Regions from separate parts of the Pantoea sp. LMR881 genome, predicted to be linked through region 3. Evidence: predicted binding sites of a transcription regulator. Region 3 holds the regulator's gene; each other region holds the start of a gene.

Region 1 (8,085 bases), 520 kb from region 3:
CGGTTATCTGGCCTGTTCCATGAGCGGCGCGTGGCGCATGAAACGCTGTTCCGCACCCGCGCTTTCGTCTGTATAAGGCGTTAGCGCGAAAAAAAAAATAACGGTCACCTGCTGTCTGGTTGCGTCTTTAATGCACAGTTGTCAACCAGATAACTCAGCCGCTGCTTCGTTCTTTGTTTACACTGGCGACTTCGTTTAAATCGGGGTCGTTACCGTGTTTTTATTGATTGTTACCACTATTCTTTGGGCTTTTTCATTTAGCCTTATCGGTGAATATCTTGCGGGTCAGGTCGATACCTGGTTCTCAGTGCTGATGCGCCTGTCACTGGCGGCGCTGGTGTTTCTGCCGTTTCTACGCTGGCGCGGTTATCGGCCATCTAAGTTGATGCTGTATATGCTGGTGGGCATGTTGCAACTCGGCATCATGTATTTGATCAGCTTTGAAGCCTATCTCTATCTTAGCGTGTCAGAATTTTTGCTGTTTACCGTGATGACACCGCTGTATGTCACCCTCATTTATGACCTGATCAGCAAACGTCCGCTGCGTATCGGCTATGTTTTTAGCGCATTGCTGGCTGTCGCAGGCGCGGCGATTATTCGCTACGACAAAGTTAGCGATCATTTCTGGTTTGGCTTGCTGCTGGTGCAACTGGCAAACATCTGTTTTGCCGCAGGAATGGTGGGCTATAAGCGTTTACAAGAGACACGTCCCATGCCGCAGCATACGGCGTTTTCCTGGTTTTACCTTGGCGCGGTTTTGATCGCAGCCATTGCCTGGAGTTTATGGGGAAATCCTGACAAGTTACCGACAACATCACTGCAATGGGGCATTTTGGTGTGGTTAGGCGTTGCAGCATCGGCCCTGGGATATTTTATGTGGAACTACGGCGCGACTCAGGTTGATGCGGGCACGTTGGGGATCATGAACAATATGCATGTGCCAGCGGGATTATTAGTCAATCTGGCAATTTGGCAGGAGCAGCCACACTGGCCGAGTTTTATTGCCGGGGCATTAGTTATTCTCGCCTCGCTGTGGGTCCATAAGCGTTGGGTGATAGGGCATAGCCCGAAATAGCACGTTGCTTTATGGCATGCGCAAGACAGAAATAGCCTGTCTGATCGCAAAGCCGGCCCATATTTTTTGTGGGTCGGCTGCACCCTCTCTGGCTCGGATGCTTTGCTATTCAGACAGGCCACTCCTTGCGGGAAAAGCCTGCTTACTGCACTCATCAACAAGCACTTTTCTGCACGAAAAAGCGAGTAATGAACGACATCCTGTCAGAACTTAAGCGGGCTTGCCGCTCTTCGGGCGATGTATCATCGCCAGGCCTTTAAGGAAATTACGCAGGATCTGATCGCCACATTCGCGATAATTCTTGTGGTCCGGTTTACGGAAAATCGCGCCAATTTCAGCCTGAGAAACGGTGAAGTTAGCGCGTTTTAATACGTCAGGAATGTCGGTGGTTTTCAAATCAAACGCGATGCGCAGCTTTTTCATAAAGATGTTGTTGTTCATCTTGCGTTCAACTGACGGGACGGGCGCGTCCTCGCTTTTACCGCGGCGATGGAAAATCAAACCATTCAAAAAATAGCCCATCAGCACATCAGGACAGGGACGAAACGCTGCATCGTCATCCTTTTTTAACCATGCCTGCACATCGGTTTGCGGCACATCGCAGTCTGCCAGTGCAAAAATCGCCACCATTTTGGCATCGCTCAAATCGAGCATGTAGCGCACGCTGCGCAGAATATCATTGTTAGTCATGGTGAAATCTTCTTATGGTCAATCGACAGGCTGCGCATTATAGGGGATTTTGCCTGCGCTCGCGCAGGTTTGTGGTCACGAATTATCGTTGCAACACCGCACCGGGATGCTGGGCATCACGCACAAACGGCAAATGCTCGCAGGCGTGCTGGCGGGCAAAACGAATAAATGCTTCCAGCACCGGCTGGCGCTGTTCGCCGTCGCGCACCGCTGCGTAAAGTCGGCTCCACAAGCCGTCTCCCAGCGTTTTGGTGACAATTAATCCCTGCTTTTCAAAACTTTCAACCACCCAGTGCGGCAGGGCGGCAATACCCATGCGCGCAGCGACCATCTGAATTAAGAGCAGGGTGTTATCGACACTTTTCAACGCCGGACTTACGCCTGCCGGTTGCAAAAAGTGACGCCAGATATCCAGCCGCTGGCGCTGCACCGGATAAATCATTAACACCTCATCCGCTAAAACCTCCGGCGAGATATGCACCGCCTGCGCCAGCGGATGATCCGGCGCCAGGACCAGCCGCACCTCAAAATCAAACATCGGTGAATAGAACAGGCCTGAGCGCGGCAGGATATCGGACGTCAGTACCACATCCAGTTCGCCCTGTTGCAGTGCCGGTTGCGGGTCAAAAGTCACACCAGATTTAAAATCCACGATCACTTGCGGCCAGCACTGGCGAAAGTTATTCAGCGCAGGCGTTAACCACTGAATACAGCTATGACACTCAATTGCAATGCGCAGCGTGGTCTGGTGCGGTTCATGGCACGCCTGCAGGGCCTGTTGAATTTGTGGCAGCACCTGCTCTGCCAGTTGCAACAAAATTTCTCCCTGCGGTGTGAATCGTAACGGCTGGCTTTTACGAACGAACAGGCGAAATCCCAGCCGCTGTTCCAGATCGCTGAACTGATGTGACAACGCCGATTGTGTCTGGTGAAGCTGGGCAGCGGCGGCGGCCAGTGAACCAGTGTTACGCAGAGCCTGAAGCGTCCGCAGGTGCTTGAGTTCGATCATGAGCGTCCTTCACATGGAGATTGAACAAATTGCGCTTGAGCAACATACACTACCCGCAGAATATAGCGGTGTAAACATCTGGACGGCTAAACATCTTTGGCTGCCCGCCTCAGTCAAAGATAAGGAGAGCAACGAATGACCATACTGAACCATACACTCGGCTTCCCTCGCGTGGGTCTGCATCGTGAACTCAAAAAAGCGCAAGAAAGCTACTGGGCAGGCAACAGCAGTCAGGAAGCGTTATTAGCCGTAGGCCGCGAATTACGGGCGCGCCACTGGCAGCAGCAGAAAGATGCGGGCGTAGATTTGCTGCCAGTAGGCGATTTTGCCTGGTACGATCATGTTCTCACCACCAGCCTGCTGTTGGGCAACGTGCCTGCCCGGCACCAGAATAAAGACGGCTCTGTTGATCTCGATACGCTGTTCCGTCTGGGGCGTGGTCGTGCGCCGACCGGTGAACCCGCTGCTGCAGCTGAGATGACGAAATGGTTCAACACCAACTATCACTATATGGTGCCGGAATTTACGCAAGGCCAGCAGTTCAAACTGACCTGGACCCAGTTGCTGGATGAAGTCGACGAAGCTCTGGCATATGGTCATAAAATCAAACCTGTGCTGCTGGGTCCGGTAACCTACCTGTGGCTGGGCAAAGTAAAGGGTGAGCAGTTTGATCGCCTGTCACTGCTGAAGGATATTCTGCCTGTTTATCAACACGTGCTGGCTGAACTGGCTAAGCGCGACGTTGAGTGGGTGCAAATTGATGAGCCAGCACTGGCGCTGGAACTGCCGCAAGCCTGGCGCGACGCCTTTCAACCGGCTTACGCTGCACTGGCAGGCCACATCAAACTGTTACTGACCACTTATTTTGACAGCATCGGTCAAAACATCGATGTGATCCGTGAATTGCCAGTGCAGGGGCTGCATGTTGACCTGGTGCATGGCCATGATGATATTGAAAAGCTCAGCCAGCAACTGCCTGCTTCCTGGCTACTTTCTCTTGGGGTCATCAATGGTCGTAACGTATGGCGTGCTGACCTGAGTCGCTGGTTTGCGCGTCTGCAACCACTGGTGAGTCAGCGTGAGCAACTCTGGATTGGCTCATCCTGCTCACTGCTACACAGCCCGATCGATTTAAGTGTAGAAACGCGCCTGGATGAGGAAGTCAAAAGCGGGTTCGCGTTCGCGCTGCAAAAGTGCACTGAACTTTCACTGCTGAGTGAGGCGTTGAATAACAACGATGCAGCATCACTCGAAGCCTGGAGCGCACCGATTCGTGCTCGTGCCTACTCCAGCCGCGTGCATAACGCTGCGGTGGGTCAACGTTTGCAGGCGATTAAGGCACAAGACAGCGAGCGTCAAAGCCCCTACAGCGAACGCGCCAAAGCACAACGCCAGCGTTTTAACCTGCCAGCATGGCCCACCACCACCATTGGTTCGTTTCCACAGACCACTGAAATTCGTGGCCTGCGCCTGGACTTCAAACAGGGGCGTCTGGACAGCAGCAACTATCGCACTGGCATCGCTGAGCATATCAAACAAGCGATTGTGGAGCAGGAGCGTTTAGAACTGGATGTGCTGGTTCACGGTGAAGCTGAGCGTAACGACATGGTTGAATACTTTGGCGAGCATTTAGACGGTTTTGTCTTCACGCAAAACGGTTGGGTGCAGAGTTACGGTTCACGCTGCGTAAAACCGCCTGTCATTATTGGCGATGTCAGCCGTCCTGCCGCCATCACGGTTGAATGGGCGACATATGCGCAGTCACTCACTGATAAGCCAGTGAAAGGCATGTTGACCGGCCCGGTAACGATTCTTTGCTGGTCTTTTCCCCGTGAAGATGTTTCGCGTGAAACCATCGCGAAGCAGATAGCCCTGGCGCTGCGTGACGAAGTGGAAGATTTGGAAAAAGCCGGTATCGGCATTATCCAGATTGACGAGCCGGCTTTGCGTGAAGGTCTGCCGCTGCATCAGTCCGACTGGGCAGCTTATCTGTCCTGGGCAGTAGAGGCGTTCCGTCTGAACGCTGCTGTGGCTCAGGATGACACGCAGATCCATACGCACATGTGTTACTGCGAGTTCAATGACATCATGGATTCTATCGCCGCACTGGATGCTGACGTCATTACTATCGAAACATCGCGTTCCAGTATGGATTTGCTGGAATCGTTTGAAGACTTCGAATACCCGAATGAGATCGGTCCGGGCGTATATGACATTCACTCGCCAAACGTACCGAGCGTAGAATGGATGGAAGCCCTGTTGCAGAAAGCGGCTAAGCGTATCCCGGAAAAGCGTCTGTGGGTTAACCCGGATTGTGGTCTGAAAACGCGCGGCTGGACTGAAACGCGCCAGGCATTAGCCAACATGGTAAAAGCGGCAAAAAATCTGCGGGGTAAAACCTGTTAGGTGCGTTGTGTTGCAGTAAAACTGGGGCGCTCAGGCGCCCCTTTTTGATCAGGCTGATGGCGCAACGCCATACAGTTTAAACCAGGCCAGCATACGCGCCCAGCCATCCTGAGCAGACTCTGCGTGGTAGCTCGGGCGATAGTCAGCATTAAATGCATGTCCTGCGTCGGGGTAGACAATAATTTCAGCTTTTGCATTGGCTGCATGCACCGCCTGGCGCATCTGCTCTACGCTTTCTAACGGAATACCCTCATCCTGACCGCCATATAAACCCAGCACCGGCGCGGTTAAATCAACGGCAATATCAATAGGGTGCTTTTGCTGTTTCATGGTCTTATCACCAATCAGACGGCCATACCACGCCACGGCAGCGCGGAGCTGTGGATTGTGAGCTGCGTACAACCAACTGATGCGGCCACCCCAGCAAAAACCGGTAATGCCCATACGGCGCATATCACCGCCGTTGCGCGAAGCCCAGTTAGCGGCGTGATCGAGATCGGACAACACCTGAGTATCGGGTACTTTACTGACCAGCTCTTTAAACAGAGTAGGAATATCGTGATAGTCATTCGGATCGCCTTCGCGGAAATAGAGTTCTGGCGCGATCGCCAGGTAACCTTCTATTGCCAGACGGCGGCAAATGTCACGGATATGTTCGTGGACACCAAAAATTTCCTGAACCACTAACACCACCGGTAAGGGTGCATTCGCCTCTTTCGGTTTAGCAAAGAACGCAGGCATATTTTCGCCCTGGCTGGGGACCGAGGTTTCACCGGATTGAATAGCAGGATGGTTAGTAATAATGGTGGTTGACGCTGTCGGCTGTACCGCAGGTGCAAAGCCGTCGTCAGCAGATTTTTGTGCCATATTATCTTCGGTTTTCATTGTTCTCTCCGTGCAAGCAGTAGCGCGATCGCGTAACTATAGCCTGGTCAGATTCTGCGCGGACCAGGCAAGGGGTAACAGAGTCAGCAACAGATAACATCACCTATCTCTTTAACATTGCCATGACAGGTTACACAGCACTGCTTGTAGCAGTGAGGGAAGGCTTAAACTCAATGCGTGATATTAGTCACATTGTTTCTCATTTTAAATGTAACTTTCATTTTTGAAGGTGAAGGTAATCACATATTTATCTGGCGCGCTCACGTAGAGTGACGCGCAACTTTCCTAAATTCAGGAGTCTGATATGACACAGTCTGACGTTTTCCACCTTGGTCTCACCAAAGCTGATTTACAGGGTGCAACGCTGGCTATCGTGCCTGGCGATCCGGAGCGCGTAAAGAAAATTGCCGGACTGATGGACGATGCGCAGCATTTGGCGTCTCACCGGGAATTTACCACATGGTTAGCCAAACTGGAGGGTAAGCCTGTTGTGGTCTGCTCGACAGGCATTGGCGGGCCTTCAACCTCCATCGCGGTTGAAGAGCTGGCGCAGTTGGGCATCCGGACCTTCCTGCGTGTCGGCACCACGGGTGCTATCCAGCCGCATATCAATGTTGGCGATGTGCTGGTCACTACCGCTTCTGTGCGTCTTGATGGTGCCAGCCTGCATTTTGCACCAATGGAATTCCCAGCCGTAGCAGATTTCGCCTGTACTACCGCGCTGGTGGCGGCGGCTGAAGCCTGCGGGGCCAGCACGCATATTGGCATTACGGCTTCATCTGATACCTTTTATCCAGGCCAGGAACGCTATGACACCTTTTCGGGCCGCGTGGTGAATCGCTTTCAGGGATCCATGAAAGAGTGGCAGCAAATGGGCGTCCTCAACTATGAGATGGAATCCGCTACACTGTTAACCATGTGCGCCAGTCAGGGACTACGAGCCGGTATGGTGGCGGGCGTCATCGTGAATCGCACGCAGAAAGAGATCCCGGATGCGGCGACCATGAAACAAACCGAAAGCGACGCGGTGAAGATCGTGGTAGAAGCGGCGCGACGCTTGTTGTAACGCGCACGACAGCAGGTTTTCAGGACTCTCCGTAGTCACTTTTAACCTGCTGCTCATTTCAAGACGTGCGCAATTTCAGCTAAACCTGAGAATAATTCATGCGCAATTCGATTCCTGTTCGTCGGCCTTCCTTTGGAACCCATCCCGCAGCCCTTCAGGCGCAGATGGAAAACAGCGCCGCGCGCTTTCGCGCCGCGATGAGCCAGAATGACTTTACGCAAACGATGAAATGCTGCGAAGACGTTTTGCGCTATATGCCCAACCAAATGCAGGTACTCAGCGATTATGCGCTCTGCCTGCTACGGCTGGGCCAGCATAATAAAGCGTATAAAACCTACCAAAAAATCTATCAGGCTCCGCCAGCGGTGCGTGCAACCGCATCGGAAACCTGGCTGGATGGCCTGACGGAAGTGTGTGGCTGGCTGGGAAAAGATCAGGAGGTTGCGCGATACGGACTCGAGTCATTAAACCAGTCCGATGCACGCTTTCGTCAGGGGCAGCGATATTCCTGCCCTGCACCGCAACCTGAACCGATCGATCTTACGCATCCGGAACAAAACGTGATCTCTTTTAGTCTCTACGGCGGTCAACCGCGCTATTGTGAAACGCTGATCAAAAACGTGGAAGTGGCGCAGGAACTCTATCCGGGCTGGGTGTGTCGGGTTTATCTTGATAACACTGTGCCGCAGCATGTCTGGCAACGCCTCGATCGGCCGCAGGTACAGCTGATCGATATGTCACATGAAAAAACACTTTTTCCCACGTTGTGGCGCTTTCTGGTCGTAGACGATCCTGGCGTTAAACGTTTTATCGTGCGCGATGCGGATTCGTTGCTTTCTGAACGCGAAGCGGCGGCGGTTAACGCCTGGCTGGCGTCGCCTTACTGGTTTCATCACATGCGCGATTACTATTCACATACGGAATTGCTGCTGGCGGGCATGTGGGGTGGATGCG
Region 2 (8,085 bases), 2.2 Mb from region 3:
TTAATCGTTTCTTTCTTTCGATACTCCAAAACGATATTGTTATTACGATCAACGAGCTCATAACGACTGCCCGCCAACTTACGCATTGCTGTCACTGCATGCGGGTTAACCTGATGCTGCCATGGTATGCCCAGACGATAATTCAACTCCACGCCAAGGCGAGTATCATTTTGGAAGATTTACCTTGTCGCTGCCCTGCACTAAACGTTATTAATGGAACTGGAGTATAATTGACTTCAGCATTAATAGCGTGTGGATCACGCTGACGACTATTCCTGCCGAATAAGGCTACGTCATTACCATAATATTGCTCAAAAGATAGCTTGCCACCGAGTTGTGGCAAAGCTGGCAGCCAGCCTTGTGCACGAATGTCCCAGCCGTTAGCCGGACGTTCTTCGTAATCTTTCACGTTCGGCGAGTTTTTCCAGTTTGACAGGCGCAAGTAGCTGTTAATGCCAAATTTCAGGAAGTCGCGCCAATACTCCAATCCCAGACCGATACGACTATGATCACGGGATAAATCATAATCCAGGAAACTATTTGCTCCCAGCATCCAGCCGTCAGAAAACCAGCGGTAACCGAGTCCTAAATTGGACTGGGTGCGATCATCAGTACGATGCAAGCTGCCTTGAGTGAAAAGAAGCTTGTCAGCATGCTCATATAAAGGGACTAACAGATCAAACTGTGAATTTTTCAAGGAGAAATTTTCATCAGCATCAAGCTGTACGCGAGCTGTGCCAAATTGACTTAGCCATTGCTGAATTTGGCTGCTGGCTTCAGCGGTGACCATTCCACGTGCCATACCTGTTGCAGCATCACTACTCTCGTTACTGCTCAAAATAGTTCCAGCTTGATTAGCCCATTCTGCTAACTTTTGTTCCTGTCCATTATTGGCATTTAATTTCACTGCGTTGTCAGCAGCATCCTGCCATATGACTTCAGGTAGTGGCGCTAGTGGCACCTCCAATTCGTCACCTGGCTTTAAATGGTAGAAGCCGTGAGCAAAAGTGCGGAACTGATTAAGTTTTTGCAAGGCATCAGGTGACATATTAAATTTATGTGCAACCGATGCAGTGGTTTCATCACCTGACAGTACATAAGGCACTGTTTTCAGAGAGGTTTCCGCTGAATTTTGCAGAAATCGAATATCTTTGGAAGAGGTAACCGCCACAGCGGGTGTAAAAGTAGTCGCCAGAGGAAATGCTATCTGAATACCTAAATTTAGCCAGGCAAATAACTTTATACGGAACGGGACCGAGAGTCGGTAGTTAACATTCATAACTTTATTCCATGACAAATCCCTATAAAAACTCACAGGGGATAATTTAATCAAAACTTTGCAAAATAAGTGCATTCGAATGACGTTTATCTACAACTTAGAAAACAAATCTCAACAAACTTATTTATGCCAGCACATTAATGTAAAATTAAAAATCCAACTTAAACGCAGCACAATATATGCCACCCTACGCCAATGAGAAAAGTTTAATCATCTTAAATAGCTCATTTAAGAACCTTAAATGTTAGGCATTGTTTTTTCAGAAGCTCACTTAATATTTTACTTTTCCACAGCCGCCATGCCCTGCTCTACGTTAAGCCACACAGTGTGTATTTATGGCACTGACACCGTACGCTTAAGCTTTAAATTTCACTATTAAATTTTCATTAAAATAAAAAATTAGCCTCTCCATTAAAAGCTGGCAAAAAATAACTAAAATTTAGTTGATCACCTTAAACCTAAAGTAAATGAATTGTGAGTTAACTATTACAACTGAAGAGGGTATTTAAAGGAGTGGCTTTTAAAGTGTAAAATCATTATAAAGCTGAAGCGATAACTCAGCCCAGCAGCAGAGAAATGAATTAACCAGACGGCTAAACTATCTAACCCTACCAGACTTAAATTTCAAAGGGTCAGGGGCAAACATTTAATATTAACCACCTGACAACTTTATTTTAACCTGAAAAAATATTCTTTTTATTTTTTAAAATTTTTACTGCTTTAACGTTTCCTCTTGTAGGGAGATCTGTACGCCCTGCTCATTCGGCAACACCAGGTTGAGAATGATAGCCAGAATGCCGCCTGTGGTGACTGCATGTCCAAACAGATTATTCACTAACGGCGGAAACTGTTTCAGTACCTCGGGTACGGCTTCAACGCCTAAACCGATACCAAACGCGATCGCCACAATCAACATCTCACGACGCCCAAGCGGTGTTTGCGTCATCACCCGGATACCAGCAGCCACCACGCTGCCAAACATGACAATGGTTGCACCGCCCAGTACTGGCGGGGGTATTTGCTGTAACAGTGCGCCAATGCCGGGAAAAATACCCAGCAATATCAGCATGATACCCAGGACCATACCCACATAGCGACTGGCTACGCCGGTCATCTGAATCACACCATTATTCTGTGCAAACGTGGTATTTGGGAAAGCTGAAAACAGGGCAGCCAGCAAACAGCTTACGCCATCGGCCATGATGCCGCCCTGTAAACGCTGCTGGAATTGTGGCCCGACAATGGGTTGCTGCGACAACAGACAGTTTGCTGTGAGATCGCCAACCGCCTCGATCACGGCAATCACTGCAACCAGCGCAATCGGCACGAAGATGGTCCAGTCAAAATCAAAGCCAAATTTAAACAGTGAGGGTAAAACCAGCCAGGCCGTATTCGTGAGCGGTTTAAACGCTAAATGACCGGTAAGCGCCGCCGCAATGCAGCCAACCGCGATGCCGGCCACTACCGCGACCAAACGCGCCCAGCGATTACGTGACCGGTTCAGCGCCACAATCACCAGCAACGTTAATCCTCCTAACGCTAAATTACCTGGCGCACCAAAATCCTGAGCGTTATGGCCACCTGCCCAGTCGGTGATACTGACCTTGATCAGGCTGATACCAATCAGGGTAATCACCGTACCGGTAACCACAGGCGTTAATACTTTACGGAGCTGGCCCACGCAGCGGCTAATCAGGATAGGGATCAGCGCCGCGACCAGACTACAGCCAAACAGCATCGCCAGAATCTCCTCCGGCGAGCCACCGCGGGCTTTTACCATCAGGCCACCGGACAGAATTACCCCAAGAAAGGCAAAGCTGGTGCCCTGCAGGCAGATCATGCCTGCCCCAATGCCGGCGAAACGGCGTGCCTGTAAAAACGTGCCTAAACCTGAAACCAGTAAAGACATGCTGATCAAATAGGGAATATAAGCCTGCAGCCCCAACACTGAGCCAATAATCAATGGCGGCGTAATAATCCCGACGACGCTGGCAAGTGCATGTTGAAGCGCCGCTAAAAATGCAGGTGCAAAACCGATGCGGGCATCCAGCCCGTACAATAAACCTTTTTCATGCGAGTGCGACATTGTGGTGCTCCGGCAAATTATTCAACAGCCGGGATGATGCATTTTTTGCGCCACACACGTAAAAAAGTGATATTGCAAAGCAGGTGATTGTTATTTAACGCCTTTAATGATTAAAAAGAGATGATGGGCCTGTAACATTAGGTTCACCATCTGGGTTTTTGACGGGTTTTGTTTCACCATCAGGCACGCTATGCACCCGCAGTGTGCACATTAATGTCAGGTAAAGATGAGATATCAAGGTAGCGCGTCAGGTCGCGCTGTTCAGGACGCGACAAATAGGGAAGTTCGCCGACCAGTGGCGCTGAGATTTTATCACGCAGCACGGCGATAATATTCGCGTAGTTAGCCAGTCCGGGGTTAATGCGGTTAGCTACCCAGCCCACCAGTGTCAGGCCATCAGCGGCAATACTCTCTGCGGTTAACAGCGCATGGCTGATGCACCCTGTCTGAATGCCTACCACCATAATAACCGGCAACTGATGTTCTGCGACCCAGGATGACAGCGGACGCCCGTCATTCATCACGCTACGCCAGCCGCCGGTGCCTTCAACAACAACCCGCTCGGCTTGCTGACGCAGGCTATCCAGCCCTGCGCTCAAACTGGCATAATCGATAGCTTTACCCGGGACCGTGCTTATCTCCTCTTCTTCGAATAGCAGCGGATTAACCGCCTCATAAGGAAGTGCGAAGGAAGAGGCGTTCTGTAATATCAAGCCATCTTTGCTTCGTAGTCCGTAATCGGTGTGAATAGCGCAGCGTGCAATCGGTTTATATCCCACTACGCTCACGTTTGCCTGAACAAAACACTGCAATAAAGCACGCGATACGATGGTTTTTCCCACAGCGGTATCGGTACCGGTGATAAAAATTGTTTTCACCCTCTACTCCTTCGACCTGACTTATATTCGAATCACAATGGACTTTAAGTGCGAAAGAGCATTCTAGGGAATGCAATCGTTGAGCAATTTGCGTTAGCGCAAGGTTTAATCAGGCTTAACCTTGTAGCAACTTAACCAGGAGAAATCCGTTGTAGAGTGCGTCTTTTATTAACGCAGCTGCGCCCAGCGTGCCGGGTTCATGAAAGGCAGTCGGTGCCAGTTGAATAGTGGCGCTGTACGCCGGTAACGCCTGCTGATAAATGGTACTGCTTACGGCCGGAAACAAAATATCCGCAGCCTGATTCAGCGGAGAACCAATAAGAATATGTTGTGGATTGAAGATGTTAACCATCATAGCCAGCATGCGGCCAACATGATGGCCCACGCTGGCTATAGTATCGCATGCCAGACGATCACCAGACCGTGCGGCGGCACAGAGTGATTCAAGCGTCAGCGGCTGTTGATGCAGCAGACTGTCTGGTTGCGTTGTCAGTCGCTGTGCGGCAAGTGTTAATAAACTGCCTGTGCTTGCGACCGTTTCCAGGCACCCATGATTGCCGCAGTAGCACTGTTTGCCATAGGGATCGATTTGGGTATGACCGATCTCAACCAGAGCGCGTCCACTTTTATGCAAAAGCTGCCCACCGCTGATTACGCCAGCGCCGACAGTTTCATCGATAACGATCTGAATAACATCCTGCGCCCCGTGTGATGCACCAAACAGCGACTCAGCTAAGGTCCAGGCGGATATATCATGCTGAACAAATACCGGTAGCCCGGTACGCGCCGCTAAGGTTTCACCTAGCGGCATATCCTGGGCGCGATAACCCGGCAAACGATGCACCACGCCCGAAGCGGCATTAATCAGCCCAGGTAAAGTAATCGCTATCGCGGTCAGGCGCTCCAGTTGGTGCTGGTGGCGAATAAAAAAAGCATCGACCTGTTCAACAAGTGATGTAAGCAGCGGCTGCATGCTTTCATCAGGTAACGGCTGGGTATCTTCAACAATTATTCTGCTGCTGAGATCGCGCAAAGTCATCGTCATGTCACCACGATGCAGGCGGATAGCCAGATAGTGCCAGGCATCCGTATCAAGGATCAGGCCAATAGCTGGCCGGCCACGCGCGCCAGGCTCCTGAAATTCTGTCTCCTGCACCAAATGCGCGTCCAGCATTTCACGCACAATCTTTGTGATGCTGGCGGGGGCAAGTTGCGCCCGTTTGGAAAGCTCAATACGCGAAACAGGACCGTAAAGATCTATCAATCGATAAACGACGCCAGCATTGGTCTGCTTAATTTGGTCAATATGGCCAGGTTGACTGTCCAGATTCACACCCTGCTCCCGGTTATTTTCGCGCTTCTAAATAAACAGCAGATATGGTGAGGCAGATTCGCTCGTAGCGTCAAATATTTGATAAGAAATGTGATTTATCGCACATAAAGGTGTTGTGATTGCAGCTTTAACCGCCTGAATCACGCCGCAGCAACTGCATCATTCGGTCCATTTGTGCATTTATTTCACGCTCGCCTGACCAGACCAGCCAGAGTTCCGATAACGCATCCTGCTCCTCCAGCGGCAACCAAACCACATCAGCCAGCCGCGCACGGCGAAAAGAGGCAGGCAAAATCGATACGCCAAGACCGGTCGCCACCAGGCCCAAAATGGTCATCGCCTCGCCGACTTCCTGAGTAATGTAGGGTTTAATTTGATAACGATGCAGCAGGGTTAAAATCTCACTATAAAGTGCCGTCCCGCCCTGAGGATCGAAAAAGACAAACGGCTCCGTTGCCAGCTCACGCACGGAAATTTTATCGGCCTCTGCCAGGGATGAGCCCAGTGCACCACGGCGAACAAAGGTTCGCTGAGCAGCAGCTGATGACGCAAATTGGCGGGCAACGGGGTATTCCTCATGACGCCCAGATCGAGTCGACCATCATGCAGCGGTGCCAGCTGCTGGCGCGTGTTGATCTCCTGCATGTGAATGTGCACGTTGGGCCAGTGCTGGCGAAACTGATAAAGCGCCCCCGACAGCACACCGGTAAAAGGTGCAGAAGAGGTAAATCCAATACGCAGCTCTCCCTCTTCGCCCCGATGCAGCCTTGCTGCACGCTCGGCCGCTTGTTCTACCTGTAACAGAATGCCACGCGCATCTTGCAGCAACTGCTGACCGGCCGCAGTCAACTGGACGCTACGATTGGTGCGGTTAAACAGCTGCGCGCCGGTCTCAGCTTCCAGCTGCATAATCTGCTGGCTGAGAGGCGGCTGAGAAATGTTCAGACGCTGGGCCGCACGACCAAAATGCAGCTCTTCCGCGACAGCAATGAAATAGCGCAAATGGCGCAGCTCTACATTCATACTTTAAACGTCTTATTTGAGATTATTAATATATTAGACAACCTAATTCCCTTTTTCTAGAGTGGTTATCTCTTCTCTTCAATAAGGAATCCTCGTGAGCCGCTCTTCTCAGGCTGTGATACCCGACGATGACGCGCTGTCAAAGGGGCCCGCTTCTGCTTCATCTTCAGACTGGATTAAACGGGGTACACCGCAATTCATGCGCGTCACGCTGGCCCTTTTCTCTGCGGGCCTTGCAACTTTCGCTCTGCTTTACTGCGTTCAGCCCATTTTGCCGGTTCTTTCTCAGCAATTTGGCGTTTCACCAGCTGCGAGCAGTATCTCTCTCTCGATTTCCACTGGCCTGATGGCATTAGGTCTGCTGGTCACTGGCCCGCTTTCAGACGCTATTGGTCGCAAATCGGTGATGGTCACTGCGTTAATGCTGGCCGCAATCTGCACCTTGCTTTCAGCCGCAATGACCAGCTGGAATGGCATTTTATTGATGCGTGCCTTAACGGGCCTGTCGTTAAGCGGTGTGGCTGCCGTAGGAATGACCTACCTTAGCGAAGAGATTCACCCCAGCGTTATCGCCTTTTCAATGGGGCTATACATCAGTGGAAATTCCATTGGCGGCATGAGCGGAAGGCTCCTCAGCGGCGTATTAACTGATTTCTTCTCCTGGCGTATTGCGATAGCAACAATCGGCTGCTTTGCCCTGGCTTCGGCCTTGATGTTCTGGAAAATTCTTCCTGCCTCGCAACATTTTCGCCCGGCGTCACTGCGCCCACGCAGCCTGATCATTAACTTTCGTCTTCACTGGCGCGATCGGGGATTGCCGCTGCTGTTTGCCGAAGGCTTTTTACTGATGGGGGCTTTTGTCACGCTGTTCAATTACATCGGCTATCGTCTGATGGCTGCCCCTGGCATCTCAGCCAGGCGATTGTCGGCTTGTTATCTGTTGTCTATCTGACCGGTTCCTGGAGTTCACCGAAAGCGGGCGCGTTAACCAGCAAATTAGGTCGCGGCCCGGTGATCGTTGGCGCAACCGCCACTATGTTGGCTGGCTTGCTGATCACCGCGTTGAACTCAGTTTGGTTTATTTTGCCCGGCATGATGCTTTTCACAGCAGGCTTCTTTGCGGCCCATTCCGTCGCCAGCGGCTGGATTGGCCCCGGGCACGGCGTGCGAAAGGACAGGCATCTTCACTTTACCTGTTCAGCTATTATCTGGGGTCAAGCGTTGCCGGTACGTCAGGCGGCCTCTTCTGGCACCGCTATGGCTGGACTGGTATCACGCTGTTTATTGCCGCATTGTTGCTGCTTGCCTTAGGCGTGGCGTGGCGTTTACAACGGCGAAAACTGTAGCACGGCTTAATCCTTTTTACGGGTGCCGTGGCGCCCGTTTTAGCGCGCGAGACAGTAACCTGTTGCTTTATCAGTACCATGCAAAACAAAATCCCTCATTCCCCGCTATAATCGTTTCCATTCCAACGATAAATGTAATT
Region 3 (8,085 bases):
GCAACCTGGAACCGCTGGAAAAGGTCTTTGCGAAAGTAGTGAGTGAGGCGGACTAAACGCGTAGAATAGCAGCGCCATCAACCTCTCTGGATTGATCATGCTGTTGCTCATTGATAATTACGACTCTTTCACCTGGAACCTTTACCAGTACTTTTGCGAACTTGGGGCTGAGGTGCGCGTGGTGAGAAACGATGCGATCAGCCTCGAAGAGATTGACGCGCTCCCTCTGACGCATCTGGTGATTTCACCCGGTCCCTGTACGCCGGATGAATCAGGCATTTCACTGGCAGCGATCCGCCATTATGCGGGGCGCGTACCTGTGCTGGGCGTCTGCCTGGGGCATCAGGCTATCGCGCAGGCCTATGGCGCTAAAGTGGTACGTGCGCGGCAGGTGATGCATGGCAAGACATCTGTGATTCAACATACCCACTGTGGCGTGTTCCGCAATTTGAATAATCCGCTTACCGTAACGCGTTATCATTCATTAATCGTCCAACGCGATACGCTTCCCGATATTTTTGACGTCACGGCCTGGAGTCTGCGTGATGGCCAGCCTGATGAGATTATGGGGTTTCGCCATAAAACGCTGGCGCTGGAAGGCGTGCAATTCCATCCTGAAAGCATACTCAGCGAACAGGGGCATCAACTGCTGCGCAATTTTCTTGAACAGTAAAGTTCTGTTTGCCTTTGAGTGATTTTTTATGCATATTTTGTGATTATTATTTCACATTGGCTCAACAAATAATCAAACGAGGTCGTCAATGGCAACGGAAAAAATTGCGGTAACGCGGGAAACGTTCGATAACGTCATTTTGCCTGTTTATGCACCTGCGCAGTTTGTGCCGGTGAAAGGCAAGGGCAGTCGCATATGGGATCAGCAGGGCAAAGAGTATATCGATTTTTCTGGCGGTATCGCGGTCACCGCATTAGGCCATTGTCACCCGGCGTTAGTCGAGACCCTGAAAAGCCAGGGCGAAACGCTATGGCACACCAGTAACGTTTTTACTAACGAACCGGCACTACGTCTGGCCAGTAAGTTAATCAATGCCACCTTTGCGGAGCGCGTATTTTTCGCTAACTCAGGCGCAGAAGCCAACGAAGCCGCATTCAAACTGGCGCGTTATTATGCTTATAAACGTCATAGTCCGTTTAAAAGTAAAATCATCGCTTTCCACAACGCTTTTCATGGCCGCACGCTGTTTACGGTCTCGGTCGGCGGACAGCCAAAATATTCCGATGGCTTTGGTCCGAAGCCAGCGGACATCGTACATGTTCCCTTTAACGATCTTGATGCCGTCAAAGCGGTGATTGACGATCATACCTGCGCCATTGTGGTTGAGCCGATTCAGGGCGAAGGTGGCGTGATGCCCGCAACGCAGGAATTTATGCAAGGCCTGCGCGAGCTTTGCGATCAGCATCAGGCGCTGCTGGTGCTGGATGAAGTGCAAAGCGGTATGGGACGCAGTGGTAAACTGTTCGCTTATGAACATTATGGCGTGACACCAGACATTTTGACTTCAGCCAAAGCCCTGGGCGGCGGCTTCCCGGTGAGCGCAATGCTGACCACTCAGGACATTGCTTCAACGATGACACCTGGCGTACACGGCACCACCTATGGCGGCAATCCGCTGGCCTGTGCCATTGCGGAAACTGCGCTGGATATCATCAACACGCCTGAAGTGCTGGAAGGCGTTGAAACCCGTCGTCAGCAATATGTGGAAGCGTTAAAAGCCATTGATGCGAAGTATGATCTGTTCGCCGATATTCGTGGTAAAGGCTTACTGATTGGTGCTGCGCTGAAGCCACAGCATGCAGGTAAAGCACGTGACATCCTCAACGCCGCAGCGGCGGAAGGGGTAATGATTTTAGTCGCTGGCACGGATGTGATCCGTTTTGCGCCTTCTCTGGTGATTGAGCCAGGCGATATCGAGGAAGGCATGGCAAGATTTGCTGCCGCAATAGATGCCGTGCTGAAGGCATAAATTCATTCCGCCATTTATTTTCTCTGACGGGTTATCTCTTGTAACCCGTCAAGAAACCCCTGCAAAACCCCACCTGTTGATTCTTTCGCCGTAGCATTACCCGAATTTCTCCCGGTTATTATCTCTGTTAAGTATTGGGCTTTGACACAGCGGTAGCGGATTTTTCAATTGATAAAACTTATAAAAATATTAACTTTATAAATAGTGTTTAAATGCTAGTGCTAATAAAAGGCGTGCCTCTTTTCTGTTTGTGGTATTGGTCACGGAATATCAAAAACAGATAAAGGTTATTTTGCTTTTTAAACTGTTAATTTTTTGCAAGACTATTCTTTATTTGCTCAGTTTTTAATTTTATCCTCATTGAAATAATTTTGGAAAATGCATAAATTTTATTTGCAAGGTCACTGTTATTTATTGTTATCGATGTGCGTAATAGTTTAGCTTAATGCAAGGCATGCTTTATCACTACCCTACTAATAATTAAGGGTTATATTGTAAGTAAAATCTCATTATCTTTAGAAGAAGGTTTACATGATATGTAAACCGATGGAAATGTCTCTTTTGAAGAGTTCTAATCTTTGCGTGATGAAGCGGATAGAAGCTGGGATCGCGTTCGCGGTGAGATGGGTTCAAACCGGACGCTTGAATCATTTCAAAAATCAATGGACATTGCAATGCATCTGCTATTTTTAAGCATTGAAAAGGTGCGGGATCAGGAAGTAACCGATCCTGGCGAAGCGATGGTTAAAGATGCCGTGTTCGCGCAAACTGAATATCTCAAAGCCGGTGCAGATTTAACATTAAAGATGGTGGCAGTAGGCGATAATACGCCATAATGTTAATTCGAATCAACCTGGATTTAATAATGTTGTAATTCTTCATAGAATAAATCCATTTTTCAATTTTTGTTATTTAAAAGAGTGCGTTTTTTTAAATACGCTCTCATTCACTCTTTAAATTATTCTTTTCTTAGTTTTTTCACCAGCCAGCGGCCATGCTGTGGTCGCTGGTTCCACGCCAGAGACGAAATCGTGTGCATCACGCTCAGGTGTCCCAGAATGCGTTTTACATGTTGCTCAACGATAGTGATCGGCCCTTCATTAAGATTCTCGGGTCCTTCCAGTATATTCGTTTGCGAACCGGGACCATCATATTCCAGCCGTTGCTGACAGCGTTGCAGCGCAATCTCACATGACTGCAAATATTGTTGCGCCAGCGAGGCGGTTAACATGGTGTGCTCGCGTGCCAGAATTGTCATTGCGTTAATATGTTCGACAATAAACTGACTGTGCGTGACCCACATACGCATATCTTTTAAATATTGTGCATTAAAAGCCGGTTCCTGCATCGCCTGGTTAAGTGAGTTAAACAATGCGTTATGGGCCTGATTCACCGTTACGCGCTGATAGGCCAACTTTTCTGGCGACTGTTCAGGGCCAAGTAACATACGCAACGCTTCCTGATAGGTTTCCAGCGCATCATGTGCGTTCTGCCTCAGTAATCCGCTTTGCCACTGCGGCCACAGCCACACCATGCCACCAAAAGCAATCAGACAGCCCATTAGCGTGTCCATCAGGCGGGGCAGCAAAAACTCTGCGCCGTTCAGTGACAAGAGTTGCAGACAGTAAACCGCCGTCACGGTGAAACCGACCATTGACCAGCCGTAAAATTTGCGTGTAAACGCATAGCTGATAAAGGTAATCGCCAGCATGATCAGCAATATGAGCGATTCAGGCACCGCGAAACGCAGTGTGGCGGCGGCGATCACCAGACCGGCAAAAGGTGCCTGCGGCCCGGTGCTGAATACGTACTCGCGTTGCGCTATACCCATTTTGACTGACGAACATAATGGTCATCAGGATCCAGTAAGGTTTAGGAATATTGAAAAACATAGCCAGCGCGCTGCCAAACATCAGCATCACTGCAAAGCGCCCGGCAGTGCGTAGCGCGGCGGATTTTAGTGAGAGATAGCTGCGTAAAGCGGGGATCAGGGGCAGGCGGCGTTGGCGATCGGCCATCAGGTCGCGTTGATACAGCGGCTTGTGCGTACGCAGCACCCGCGCAATGCGGTTAAAATGATAAAGACAGAAATTGCCGACCGGGTTGTCTGGATGCTGACGCGCAATCTTTTCCAGCGCGCCGAGCTGTTTGTCCATTGAAAAGCGATCGGGCAGTTGGTGATACAAAATGTCATCAGCCAGCACGCGTAACCGCGCGGAAATCGTACTGGCGTTCCAGCGAATCACCGCTTCAGCATGGCTTTGCTCCACCAGCTTTTGCACCTCTTCCGGCTGATGCAGGCTGACAGAAATGTGTTCCTGTAAATCCAGCGCCATCTGAAAAGCGCGTTTCAGCCGCTTATGGCTTTCGTCGCCATTCGCTGACAGCATATGCATCTGCTGATAGCAGGTGTTAATCATATCGATCACTTTCTGCTGGCGCGCCAGCAAAGGAGGCAACGCTTTTTCAGGATCGGTAAGCTGGGTTAACAGGGTATATTTTGCATCGCAATAATCTGCCAGCTCGCGGTAAATCAGGCTCAGGCTTTCGCGCATCGGCTGCTCTTTCCACAGCCTGAACCAAAACCAGTTGAATACGCCGTACCACAGCGTACCGCCGATATAGAGCAGTGGCGGCACCCAAATCGGCATATGTCCCATCAAACTCAGAGTAAAAATTGCAGCAATAAGCGCACCCGGCAACAGGCGCCCATGCAGTGGACTGATTTCACCTGTCACACCGAGCAGCAGCGGCATAGCGAACAGAATGGCTGGCAACGGAATGCCCTGCAGCGTCAGCCACTGGATAAGAAAACTGCCGAGTGCGAACAAACTGCCGCCGACAATCAGGCGTTTGAAGAAGCGTTTATGCGGTGTATCCAGACCGGCAATGTTACAACAGGCGGGAACTAACGAGAACAGCAGGCCATTTTGCAGATCGTTAAACAGCCAGCCGAGCGTGACAGGCAGGCACAGCACCAGCGTCTGCCGCAGAGCATAATTGACTTCGGGGTGATAGATGATTCGACGCCACATAGGACAGCAACAATAACGGCGTGATGTTGCCATCACGCCGGAGTGACAGAAATTAGCGGGTGCCGTAAACGACGATGGTTTTGCCGTGTGCGGAGATCAGGTTCTGGTCTTCCAGCATCTTCAAAATACGGCCCACGGTTTCACGTGAGCAACCAACGATCTGGCCAATTTCCTGACGAGTAATTTTAATTTGCATGCCGTCGGGATGCGTCATGGCGTCTGGCTGTTTGGCCAGGTTAAGCAACGTCTGTGCAATGCGGCCAGTAACATCGAGAAATGCAAGGTTACCTACTTTTTCTGACGTTACCTGCAGGCGACGCGCCATTTGCGACGACAGTCGCATCAAAATATCCGGGTTAACCTGGATCAACTGGCGGAATTTCTTGTAAGAAATTTCTGCCACTTCGCACGCGGTTTTAGCACGTACCCAGGCACTGCGTTCCTGACCCTCTTCAAACAGGCCAAGCTCGCCGATAAAATCCCCCTGATTCAGATACGAAAGAATCATCTCTTTGCCTTCTTCATCTTTGATCAGAACCGCGACGGATCCTTTCACGATGTAATAAAGCGTTTCAGCTTTTTCACCTTGGTGAATCAGCGTACTTTTGGAGGGATACTTGTGAATATGGCAATGGGACAAAAACCATTCGAGTGTAGGGTCTGTTTGCGGTTTGCCGAGAACCATTCGCTATTATCCTCTGTTGTAATCGTGCCCAAAATACAGGGGGCAGTTTTCCCTGTCAGGCGATGAAAGCTTCAAGCGTTTTTCCATTCAGGAAATTATTCGGGCTGCATTCGGCGCAGTGCGCATAATTCTTCCCGGCTTCGCCATCGAGTGACGAAAAATATTTTCAGCTCTTTTTGTAGCACAGCTTTTGCCGACTGTCTTCTGTTGTCTCGCTTCAGCAAAGGGCGGATTTCTCTGGATTGCTGTTTATCAGGTGAAAGCGTACTCTGGCGGCAAAACCCCCTATTCTGGAGAAAAAAACATGCAGGCAAGAGTGAAATGGGTGGAAGGTCTGACGTTTCTCGGTGAGTCATCGTCTGGTCATCAGGTATTAATGGACGGTAATTCTGGTGATAAAGCACCAAGTCCGATGGAAATGGTATTGATGGCAGCGGGCGGTTGCAGCGCGATAGATGTGGTATCCATTTTACAAAAAGGGCGTAACGATGTGCGCGACTGCGAGGTAAAGCTTAAGTCAGAACGCCGTGAAGAAGCCCCGCGTATCTTCACGCATATCAATCTGCACTTTATTGTCAGCGGCAAAGATCTGTCGGACAAAGCGGTCGCGCGTGCGGTTGATCTTTCGGCTGATAAGTATTGCTCGGTGGCAATTATGTTGGGCAAAGGCGTGGAAATTACCCACAGCTACGAAGTCGTTGCTACCGCATAACGCCACTCATATTTGTCACAACGTTGCCGTAACAGGTTCAGAAATCGCTGTGAGCTTAAGGTGAGCGGCGATTTTTTTGGCCAGATCACGCCATAATGCGCTTCCGGGATCGCTGACAGATTGAGAATAGTCACTTCACTGCCGAAAGATCGGGCCATCGGCTGCGCCACTACCGCCAGAAAATCAGCTTCCAGCACCAGCCTCAATCCGCAGACTACCGAGTCAGTACGCAACGGTGGCGTTGTCAGGGACGGATAAAAATCCGCCATGTATTCAGAGAGTAACGGATAATATCCCATCTCCGTTTCTGGAATTATCCAACGCTGATCGCGCAGCTGATCAAAACTGCGGACGTGCTGACAGGCATGATCGCGACGCGCAATAACACAGAATGGCACGTTAAACAGCGGTTCGACATGCAGTGCTTCCAGCGGCAAATGAGAACTGAGCGAGCCAATGGCAAAATCTAATATGCCTTCGCGTAAAGGGGTCAGCAGCGTTGAAAGTTGCGCTTCTTTAATCGTAAAGCGCGTGCCGGGATAGTGCTTCTCGTAGCTTTTAATTGCGCCAGGTAAAACGGTAAACGCTAATAAAGAGGAGAGGCCAAATGCAACGGAACCTTGTGAAGAGTGATTGATAACATCAATTTCATCTGTGGCGCGCCGCAATTCTTCGAGAATAAGCTGCGTACGTGAAGCCAATACTTTTCCACTTTCTGTCAACATCACACCTTGTGCACTGCGAATAAATAGCGTGGTGTTTAACGTCTGCTCCAGTTCTTTCAAGGCCCGGCTGATGGCTGGCTGGGACTGATGAAGTGCCCGTGCTGCCGAGCGAATGCTTCCCTGTCGAATAACAGCCTGAAAAACGCGTAACTGTTGCAGCTTGGGCAAATAGGCCATCGCTGTGTCTCCCTGATGCCTTATCGCTATCACTGATAGCAAAATACCATCTTATCTTGGGCCGCTGATTATTTAATGATACGGGAACGTTATAAGTCACTGAATGTTATGTGATTGTGAGAGGTATCACATCTTTTTCCTTTACTTTATCATTCCCAGAGCAACGAGGTTGCGATGACGACACGATCCCGTCCCATGATGATTGCCATGCTTTTTACCGGGTATGTCCTGGTCTATATCGATAAAACGGTAATGGGGTTTGCGTTATTACCCATCGAAAAAGAGTTTGGGCTGAGCACCACCCAGCTTGGTTATATCACCGGTATTTTCTTTCTCGCCTATTCGCTGTTTCAAATCCCGGCAGGTTGGCTTAACGATCGCTTTGGTTACCGGGCGATGACATTTCTTTCGCTTTGTCTGCTGGGGCTGTTTGCTATCTGCTTTGGCCTGATGGGATTCAGCCTGGGACTCCTCATCGTTTTCCGCTTTTTATCAGGCGTAGGGCATTCTGGTTATCCCTGCTCTTGCGCCAAAGCGGTAACCGAAAACTTCGCCGTTGAACAGCGAACTTTTGCACAGTCGATACTGCTCTCATCATCCGGTCTGGCAATGACAGTCGGGCCAGTGATCACCGTCGCGGTGTTGAACATGGCGGGCTGGCGTCACGCCTTTATCGGGCTTGGCCTGCTGGTGATTGTGGTCGCAGCCCTGATCCTGCTGATCTTACCGCGTCAACATTCATCAGCTTCGCAACAGCGCGCCGCCATGC
Region 4 (8,085 bases), 970 kb from region 3:
ATTCCATTGAAATTAAATAGTCCACAAAGACCCACACAGAAATAACACAAGATCATTAAAAATAATTTCAATTATCAACTATTTCCCCAATGACAAATACGAATTCACTTAACAGACCGCTAACCCTTCAAAATTAAACCAGCTGAATTTCAACGTTGCGGAATCAGGCCAGAAAACGCCCTTTTTTTCCGCTGGATTGCTCATTGCTGAACACATGCTGGCATCTTGCCGCAAATGTGATCTCTGGCACGCTCAGCGGTTAATGCGTATGATGAAGCGCAATGAAAACAGGAGCCTGTTATGCCTACCGTGCTGTCTGTCTGCGGGCGCTACCTTCGCGCCTTTATCATCATTTATCTCTGTTTATATGCAGGAAATGGCCTTGCCTTGCTGCTGCCTATTACCATTCCAGGCAGCATTATCGGCATGCTGATTTTGTTTGCCTTGTTAGCCTCACAAATCTTACCCGTCAGTTGGGTTAAACCCGGCTGCCATTTAATCATTCGCAATATGGCTTTGCTGTTTGTGCCGATTAGCGTAGGGGTAATGAGCTATACCGATATCCTTACCGCGCAATTTGGTCCCATCGTTATCTCCTGCGTTATCAGCACGTTTATGGTGTTAGCGGTGGTGGGATTAAGCGCACATAAACTGCATACCCGCCCGATCAAGGAGCCACGTAATGAGTGATATGTGGTGGTCGCTGCCGCTTACCGTTGTGGCATTTTTCATTGCGCGTCGATTAGCGGCCCGGCTCAAAATTTCGCTGATAAACCCGCTGCTCGTCGCGATGGCCATCATTATTCCTGTCCTGCTGATTCTGCATTTGCCTTACGCACGCTATTTTGCTGGCAGTCAGATTCTCAACCAGCTTTTACAACCCGCTGTTGTCGCGCTGGCTCTGCCCTTATATGAGCAAATGCATCAGATACGTGCACGCTGGAAATCGATTATCAGCGTCTGCTTTATCGGCAGCCTGACAGCAATGATCTCCGGCACGGCTATCGCATTATGGATGGGTGCTACGCCAGAAATTGCCGCAACGATTATGCCAAAGTCGGTGACCACGCCAATTGCTATGGCCGTCTCCGGTTCGCTGCATGGCATTCCCGCTATCAGCGCCATTTGCGTGTTGATCGCTGGCGTACTCGGCGCGGTGTTTGGTCATATGTTACTGAATCTGTTAGGGGTCAAAACTCAGGCAGCCCGTGGGCTGGCAATCGGTAATGCTTCACATGCCCTTGGCACGGCGCGCAGCGCAGAAGTTGATTTTCAGGAAGGGGCTTTTAGCTCACTGGCGCTGGTGATTTGCGGCATTATTACCTCGCTGCTGGCACCGTTTATCTTTCCGTTAATGATGCACTGGTTTGGCTAAAACTTGGGAGAGATCTCGCAAAGTTGAAATAAGCGAAGCATGTTGCATTGTCAGAGCGATGACGATCACATATAACCGTTTACCGATATACCGCCCGATACAATTAAGAGGCCCTCATGCATCCACGTTTCCTTTCCGCTTTCGATGCGCTGCCGTCGACTTTGCACACAGCACTGCGCCCTGTTCTGGATACCCCTGATTTTCAGGCGATGTTAACCGCCGATCAGGTCGCCAGCGTGATGCAGCAAACTCAGCTGGATGCAGACACGCTGGCCCTTGCCATGCTGCCTCTGGCGGCAGCATGCGCAGTTGCCACGGTTTCCCATTTCAATGTCGGTGCGATTGCGCGCGGCGTCAGCGGCAACTGGTACTTTGGTGCCAACATGGAGTTTGTCGGCGCGCCAATGCAGCAGACCGTTCATGCCGAGCAGAGCGCGATAATTCATGCCTGGCTACGGGGAGAAACGCGCCTTGATACCGTCACCGTCAATTACACCCCTTGTGGACACTGCCGCCAGTTTATGAATGAACTGAACAGCGGTACTGCTATCCGCATCAGTCTGCCGCAACGCGATGTCAGTACCCTGGCAGATTACTTACCGGATGCTTTTGGCCCTCGCGATTTAGGTATCACTGAACTGCTGATGGATAAAATCGATCACGGCTACGTCGCTGTAGGCGATGCGTTAGTTCAGGCCGCGGTAGCAGCCGCCAATGCCAGCCATGCGCCTTACAGCACGTCACACAGTGGCGTTGCCTTGTTAACCGCATCGGGTGCCGTTGTGGCAGGCCGCTACGCTGAAAATGCCGCCTTTAATCCCAGCCTGCCGCCGTTGCAAGCGGCCCTTGTGCTGCTGAATATGCAAGGCGAAGCCTGTGACGCAATCACACATGCAGTCTTAGCAGAAGTGAAAAATGCCACGCTGAGCCAGTTTGCCGCCACGCAGGCAACGCTGCAGACGCTTGGTTGCCATGAGCTGTTGCAGGTTGAATTAAACAGAGCATAAGCCTCTGTCACCCAACCAGGAGTTTTGTGACCTTTTATTAACAAATGCTGTACTTCTGCGGGAAAATTAATAGGATCGGGCGCCAGAAATCACACCATAATAATTTACCCTGAGTGATTTGAGTTGCACGAAAGCGGCAAGCGAGAAGAGTGTAGAAACCTTACCCCGGTAAGTGTTCTGGATGAACAGGCGCAGCCACAACAGATGCAGCGCGAAGCATAACGGGTATAAAAACTGGCGTTACCTGTTCGGCATAACGTCAGACAACACTGCAACCGGAGCATCATTGCATGGAACTCGACTACGAAAGTAAACGTCCGCTTTATATCCCTTACGCTGGCCCGATTCTGCTGGAGTTTCCCCTGCTGAATAAAGGCAGCGCCTTTTCTATTGAAGAGCGTAACGAATTTAACCTCAACGGCTTATTGCCAGAAGCGGTTGAAAGCATTGAAGAGCAGGCGCAGCGTGCCTGGCGTCAGTTCCAGGACTTTAAAAATAATAACGATAAACACGTCTACCTGCGCAACATTCAGGACACCAACGAAACGCTGTTCTATCGTCTGCTGGACAACCATCTCGAAGAGATGATGCCCATCATCTATACCCCAACGGTTGGCGCAGCCTGCGAACATTTCTCAGAAATCTATCGTCGTGCGCGCGGTGTCTTTATCTCTTACCCGAATCGCGATCGCATTGAAGACATGCTGCAAAACGCCACTAAGCAGAATGTAAAAGTGATTGTGGTCACCGACGGTGAACGTATTCTTGGTCTTGGCGACCAGGGTATCGGCGGCATGGGCATTCCAATCGGTAAACTGTCGTTGTATACCGCGTGTGGCGGGATCAGCCCGGCTTATACCCTGCCGGTTGTGCTGGATGTCGGCACCAACAACCAGCAGCTGCTAAACGATCCGCTCTACATGGGCTGGCGTCATCCGCGTATTACCGGCGAAGAATATGATGCATTCGTCAACGAATTTATTCAGGCAGTAAAACGCCGCTGGCCAAAAGTACTGCTGCAATTTGAAGATTTCGCTCAAAAAAATGCGATGCCACTGCTGGAACGCTATCGGGATGAAGTCTGCTGTTTTAATGACGACATTCAGGGTACGGCTGCTGTTACCGTAGGAACGCTGATTGCTGCCAGCCGTGCTGCAGGCAGCCGCCTGTGTGAACAAAAAGTGGTATTCCTCGGTGCCGGCTCTGCGGGTTGCGGCATCGCTGAACAGATCATCGCCCAGATGAAGTCAGAAGGCCTGAGCGACGAGGAAGCCCGCAGCCGCGTGCTCATGGTGGATCGTTATGGTTTGCTCACCGATAAACTGACCAACCTGCTCGATTTCCAAAGCAAGCTGGTGCAAAACAGTGAAAACATCAAAGACTGGGACGTAGCCAGCGATTCAATTTCATTGCTGGATGTGGTGCGTAATGCACACCCGGATATCCTGATTGGCGTTTCAGGCCAGCCAGGCTTGTTCACTGAAGAGATCATTCGCGAAATGCACAAGTATTGTGCGCGTCCAATCGTGATGCCGCTCTCTAACCCCACCTCGCGTGTGGAAGCAACGCCTGCCGATATTATCGCCTGGACTGATGGTGCCGCGCTGGTTGCAACCGGTAGCCCATTCTCGCCTGTTAGCTGGAATGGCAAAACCTATCCCATTGCGCAGTGCAACAACTCTTATATCTTCCCGGGCATTGGTTTGGGAGTGATTGCGTCGGGTGCCAGCCGCGTTACCGACAGCATGTTGATGACCGCCAGCCGTGCGCTTGCCGACTGTTCACCGCTGGTAAATGATGGTGAAGGCCCGGTGCTGCCAGAAATCAAAGATATTCAGGGCGTGTCGAAAATTATCGCCATGGAAGTCGGTAAAGCTGCGCAGTTAGCTGGCGTTGCGGTTGTCACTTCAGAAGATGTGCTGTCGCTGGCGATAGCCAACAACTTCTGGCTACCGCAGTATCGCCACTACCGCCGTACCTCTATCTGATTTCCCTTGCCGGGCCGCTTTCGGTCCGGCAATGTTCAAATTTACACCAGCCAACCGGTGTAAACTTGCTTCCCTGAATCACCTCAAGTAGCCTTGTGCCATCGGAATTTCCTGACAATGAGTGCCCTCGCGCATGTTAAAACGCGTTTTCATTAGCCTGCTTTTCATCATCTTAGTGGTGATGGCGACGGCGCTCGGCCTTGATCGCTGGATTAGCTGGAAAACCGCTCCCTATATTTATGAAAACGTCTCTGCATTACCCCATCGACAGGTTGGCGTGGTATTAGGCACCGCCAAATATTATCGAACCGGCGTCATTAATCAGTATTATCTCTACCGTATGCAGGGTGCGCTGAACGCTTATAACAGCGGTAAGGTGAATTACCTGTTACTGAGTGGCGATAACGCATTACAGAGCTATAACGAACCGATGACCATGCGCCGTGATTTGATTAAAGCGGGTGTGGATCCTGCGGATATCGTGTTGGATTATGCGGGTTTTCGCACGCTGGATTCGATTGTGCGCACACGTAAGGTCTTTGACACTAACGACTTCATTATCATCACACAACGTTTTCACTGTGAGCGTGCGCTGTTTATCGCACTGAATCTTGGAATACAAGCGCAGTGCTACGCCGTTCCATCCCCTAAAAATATGCTGAGCGTGCGTTTGCGAGAAGTAGCTGCGCGTTTGGGTGCACTGACCGATCTGTTTGTACTGAAGCGTGAACCCCGTTTCCTGGGTCCTCTGGTGCCGATTCCCGCTGTACATGAAATACCTGAAGATGCGCAAAGTTACCCTGCGGTAACGCCGGAACAACTGCTCGAACAGCAGCAAAAGCCCACCAGTAAAAAGAGCGACCCGAAGGTCGCTCTTTTTATTATCGAAGGAATTACTTTTTGCGTGAATACTTCAGCGAATCCAGCGCCACGGCAAAGATAATAATGCCGCCCTTGATAATGTACTGCCAGTAAGGGTTAACGCCGATGTAGGTTAAACCATAGTTAATAACCGTAAAGATCAGAACACCGGTTACCACGCCAGCAACAGTACCCACACCGCCGGCAAACGACACGCCACCCACCACGCAGGCAGCGATAGCATCAAGCTCATACATAAAACCAAGGTTGTTCGTTGCCGAGCCGATACGCCCCGCTTCCAGCATGCCACCGAACGCATAAAAGACGCCTGACAGGGCATAAATCATGATCAGGTTTAGCGGTACATTAACGCCAGAAACTTTCGCCGCTTCCGGATTGCCGCCGATAGCAAAGATATTTTTGCCAAAGCGGGTTTTATTCCACAGAATCCAGACAAACACGATGGCGATGACCGCATAAAACGTAATAAACGAGAGCTTGAAGTCACCAAAACGCAAGAAACCCTGGGCAAATTTAGAGAAGCCCTGATCAAAACCGGCAATCGGTGACGCGCCTACAAAGTCGTAGTAGAGCGAGTTGATGCCATAAACGATGATCATGGTGCCTAACGTGGTGATAAAAGGGGTAACTTTGAGGTAAGCAATAATCACGCCGTTTACCAGGCCAATCACACCACCAATAATGCACACCGTCAGGATCACGAGCGGAATTGGTACAGTATCCAGTTGTGGAAAGACTTTGTTAGCGTTGTCCATAGACTGCAGCAACGTGGCTGCCACCACGGCCGCTAAACCTACCTGACGACCGGCTGACAGGTCAGTACCCTGCGTTACAATCAGACCGGCAACGCCCAGCGCGATAATAATACGCACTGAAGACTGCGTCAGAATATTACTCAGGTTCATTAAACTTAAAAATGTCGGGTCCTGGAAAATAATAATTGCCAGCAATACCAGCAGCACGACATAAATGCCGCCCTCTTTTAGCCAGGTTAGCGCATTCTTTTTGTAGTCGCTTTCATGTTAACAGCCCTTGCTTCATTAAAGGTGTAATGACGCTAAACGCAATATTTCGTTCTGCGTGGTCGTTTTTGTATCAACAATGCCTGCCACCATGCCGTTACTCATTACCAAAATACGATCGGTAATGCCTAATAGCTCGGGCATTTCAGAAGAGATAATAATGATGCCCTTTTCTCGCTTCGCCAGCTCTGCAATAAGCTGGTAAATTTCGAATTTCGCGCCAACGTCAATACCGCGCGTAGGTTCGTCAAGCATCAGGATTTCAGGCTGGGTTAATAACCAGCGACCAATAATAACTTTCTGCTGATTTCCCCGGAAAGGGAACCAATTTGTGTATGGTGACCGGGCGTTTTTACCCGCATGGCGTCAATCACCCACTGGGTATCGCTTTTCATGCGTTTATTATCCAGCAGCCCCATGCTGTTTTTATATTTTTGATATTAGAAATAAGCGAGTTAAATCCAATATCCAAAAAGCATAAATACCGGTTGAGCGACGCTCTTCCGTTACCAGAGCAAAGCCGTGGTTAATGGCCTCATTGGCACTGTGATTATTAATCAGTTTCCCGTGCAGCTTGATGGTGCCGCCCGATTTTTCACGAATACCAAACAGCGTTTCAACGATATCAGTACGTTTAGCGCCGACCAGCCCGGCAATGCCGAGAATCTCCCCTTTATGCAGATCAAACGAGATGTCGCGAATCGAAGGCTGACGCAATGACGTCAGGTTACGCACCTCAAGAATGGTTTCACCCGGTACATTGGTTTTATCAGGGAAACGCTGGTTCAACGAGCGGCCGACCATCATGGCAATGATCTTATCCATATCCAGCCCTTCCAGGGGTTGGGTGGTAATCCACTGCCCGTCACGCAAAATAGTGATTTCATCGCAAAGCTGAAATATCTCTTCCATTTTATGCGAGATATAAACGATGCCGCAGCCGCGATCTTTTAATTTGCGAATAATCGTAAACAGGTGATTCACCTCTTTCTCGGTTAACGAAGAGGTTGGCTCATCCATAATGACGATTTTGGCGTCGTAAGAAAACGCTTTGGCAATTTCAATCATCTGCATTTGCGAAACAGAAAGACTGGCTACTTTATCACGGGGATCAATATCAATATCCAGCTCGTCAAAAATAGCCTTAGTGTCGCGATACATTTTATCCTGATCGACAAAAAAGCCTTTGCGTGGATAACGTCCGAGCCACATGTTATCCATGACGGTGCGTTGTAAAACCAGGTTCAGTTCCTGATGCACCATTGAAACACCATTTTCTAATGCTTCTTTAGAACTGGTGTAATCAATTTCTTTACCCTGAAACAGAATGCTGCCTGTATCTTTTTTATAAATACCAAACAGGCACTTTAATAAAGTGGATTTACCGGCGCCGTTTTCCCCCATTAATGCATGGACGGAGTGAGGCCGCACTTTTAAATTCACATTATCAAGTGCTTTAACGCCGGGAAATGATTTGCTGACATCAGTCATTTCCAGCAGATATTCGCGCTGCGCGGTCGTATTATCACTGGCCATAATTTACCTGGCTAAAAAACGGTGGTCACGTGAAAAAGGCGCGGCGTCAACCGCGCCCGGATTTGAAATTATTTCTGGAACTGAGACAGGTTTTCTTTATCAACCGCCACATAAGGTACGCGGACGATTTTATCTACCATTTTGAAATCTGTACCATCGGTAGCCTGTTTGCCATCAGCCAGGTTTTTCGCCATATCCAGCGTCGCTTTCGCCTGGTTTTCCGCATCGTTCAGCACGGTTCCTGCCAGCGCACCCGATTTCACCAGCGCCAGAGC

Evidence for each region. Region 3 encodes CRP, which controls carbon source genes, mostly activating them, when cyclic AMP is high. Its sites were predicted from a motif close to ATGTGANNNNNNTCACAT; they were not measured.
Region 1: udp (uridine phosphorylase) is a predicted target of CRP. The motif match lies at 6,241-6,258, and genes of this name have one in related genera.
Region 2: mlc (sugar metabolism global transcriptional regulator Mlc) is a predicted target of CRP. The motif match lies at 5,665-5,682, and genes of this name have one in related genera.
Region 4: cdd (cytidine deaminase) is a predicted target of CRP. The motif match lies at 1,429-1,446, and genes of this name have one in related genera.

Annotation. Positions count from the first base shown of each region.
Region 1 is NZ_JAPVOK010000002.1:2,108,432-2,116,516, reverse strand. It holds gene O3W44_RS11745 (carboxylate/amino acid/amine transporter) at 215-1,075, shown strand; gene O3W44_RS11740 (DUF1456 family protein) at 1,286-1,765, opposite strand; gene metR (HTH-type transcriptional regulator MetR) at 1,848-2,774, opposite strand; gene O3W44_RS11730 (hypothetical protein) at 2,773-2,913, shown strand; gene metE (5-methyltetrahydropteroyltriglutamate--homocysteine S-methyltransferase) at 2,910-5,180, shown strand; gene O3W44_RS11720 (dienelactone hydrolase family protein) at 5,229-6,065, opposite strand; gene udp (uridine phosphorylase) at 6,370-7,131, shown strand; gene O3W44_RS11710 (tetratricopeptide repeat protein) at 7,230-8,085, shown strand, end outside.
Region 2 is NZ_JAPVOK010000002.1:458,747-466,831, forward strand. It holds partial or broken gene O3W44_RS03950 (inverse autotransporter beta domain-containing protein) at 1-1,354, opposite strand, end outside; gene O3W44_RS03955 (uracil-xanthine permease family protein) at 1,992-3,365, opposite strand; gene bioD (dethiobiotin synthase) at 3,554-4,243, opposite strand; gene mlc (sugar metabolism global transcriptional regulator Mlc) at 4,359-5,576, opposite strand; partial or broken gene O3W44_RS03970 (LysR family transcriptional regulator) at 5,704-6,599, opposite strand; partial or broken gene O3W44_RS03975 (MFS transporter) at 6,694-7,945, shown strand.
Region 3 is NZ_JAPVOK010000002.1:2,624,903-2,632,987, forward strand. It holds gene O3W44_RS14100 (putative adenosine monophosphate-protein transferase Fic) at 1-56, shown strand, start outside; gene O3W44_RS14105 (aminodeoxychorismate/anthranilate synthase component II) at 98-673, shown strand; gene argD (bifunctional acetylornithine/succinyldiaminopimelate transaminase) at 762-1,982, shown strand; gene O3W44_RS14115 (hypothetical protein) at 2,561-2,818, shown strand; partial or broken gene O3W44_RS14120 (YccS/YhfK family putative transporter) at 2,941-5,017, opposite strand; gene crp (cAMP-activated global transcriptional regulator CRP) at 5,070-5,702, opposite strand; gene O3W44_RS14130 (OsmC family protein) at 6,007-6,414, shown strand; gene O3W44_RS14135 (LysR substrate-binding domain-containing protein) at 6,390-7,316, opposite strand; gene O3W44_RS14140 (MFS transporter) at 7,491-8,085, shown strand, end outside.
Region 4 is NZ_JAPVOK010000002.1:3,599,804-3,607,888, reverse strand. It holds gene O3W44_RS18770 (CidA/LrgA family protein) at 301-690, shown strand; gene O3W44_RS18765 (CidB/LrgB family autolysis modulator) at 683-1,375, shown strand; gene cdd (cytidine deaminase) at 1,492-2,382, shown strand; gene O3W44_RS18755 (NAD-dependent malic enzyme) at 2,673-4,370, shown strand; partial or broken gene sanA (outer membrane permeability protein SanA) at 4,504-5,211, shown strand; gene mglC (galactose/methyl galactoside ABC transporter permease MglC) at 5,264-6,223, opposite strand; partial or broken gene mglA (galactose/methyl galactoside ABC transporter ATP-binding protein MglA) at 6,293-7,810, opposite strand; gene mglB (galactose/glucose ABC transporter substrate-binding protein MglB) at 7,879-8,085, opposite strand, start outside.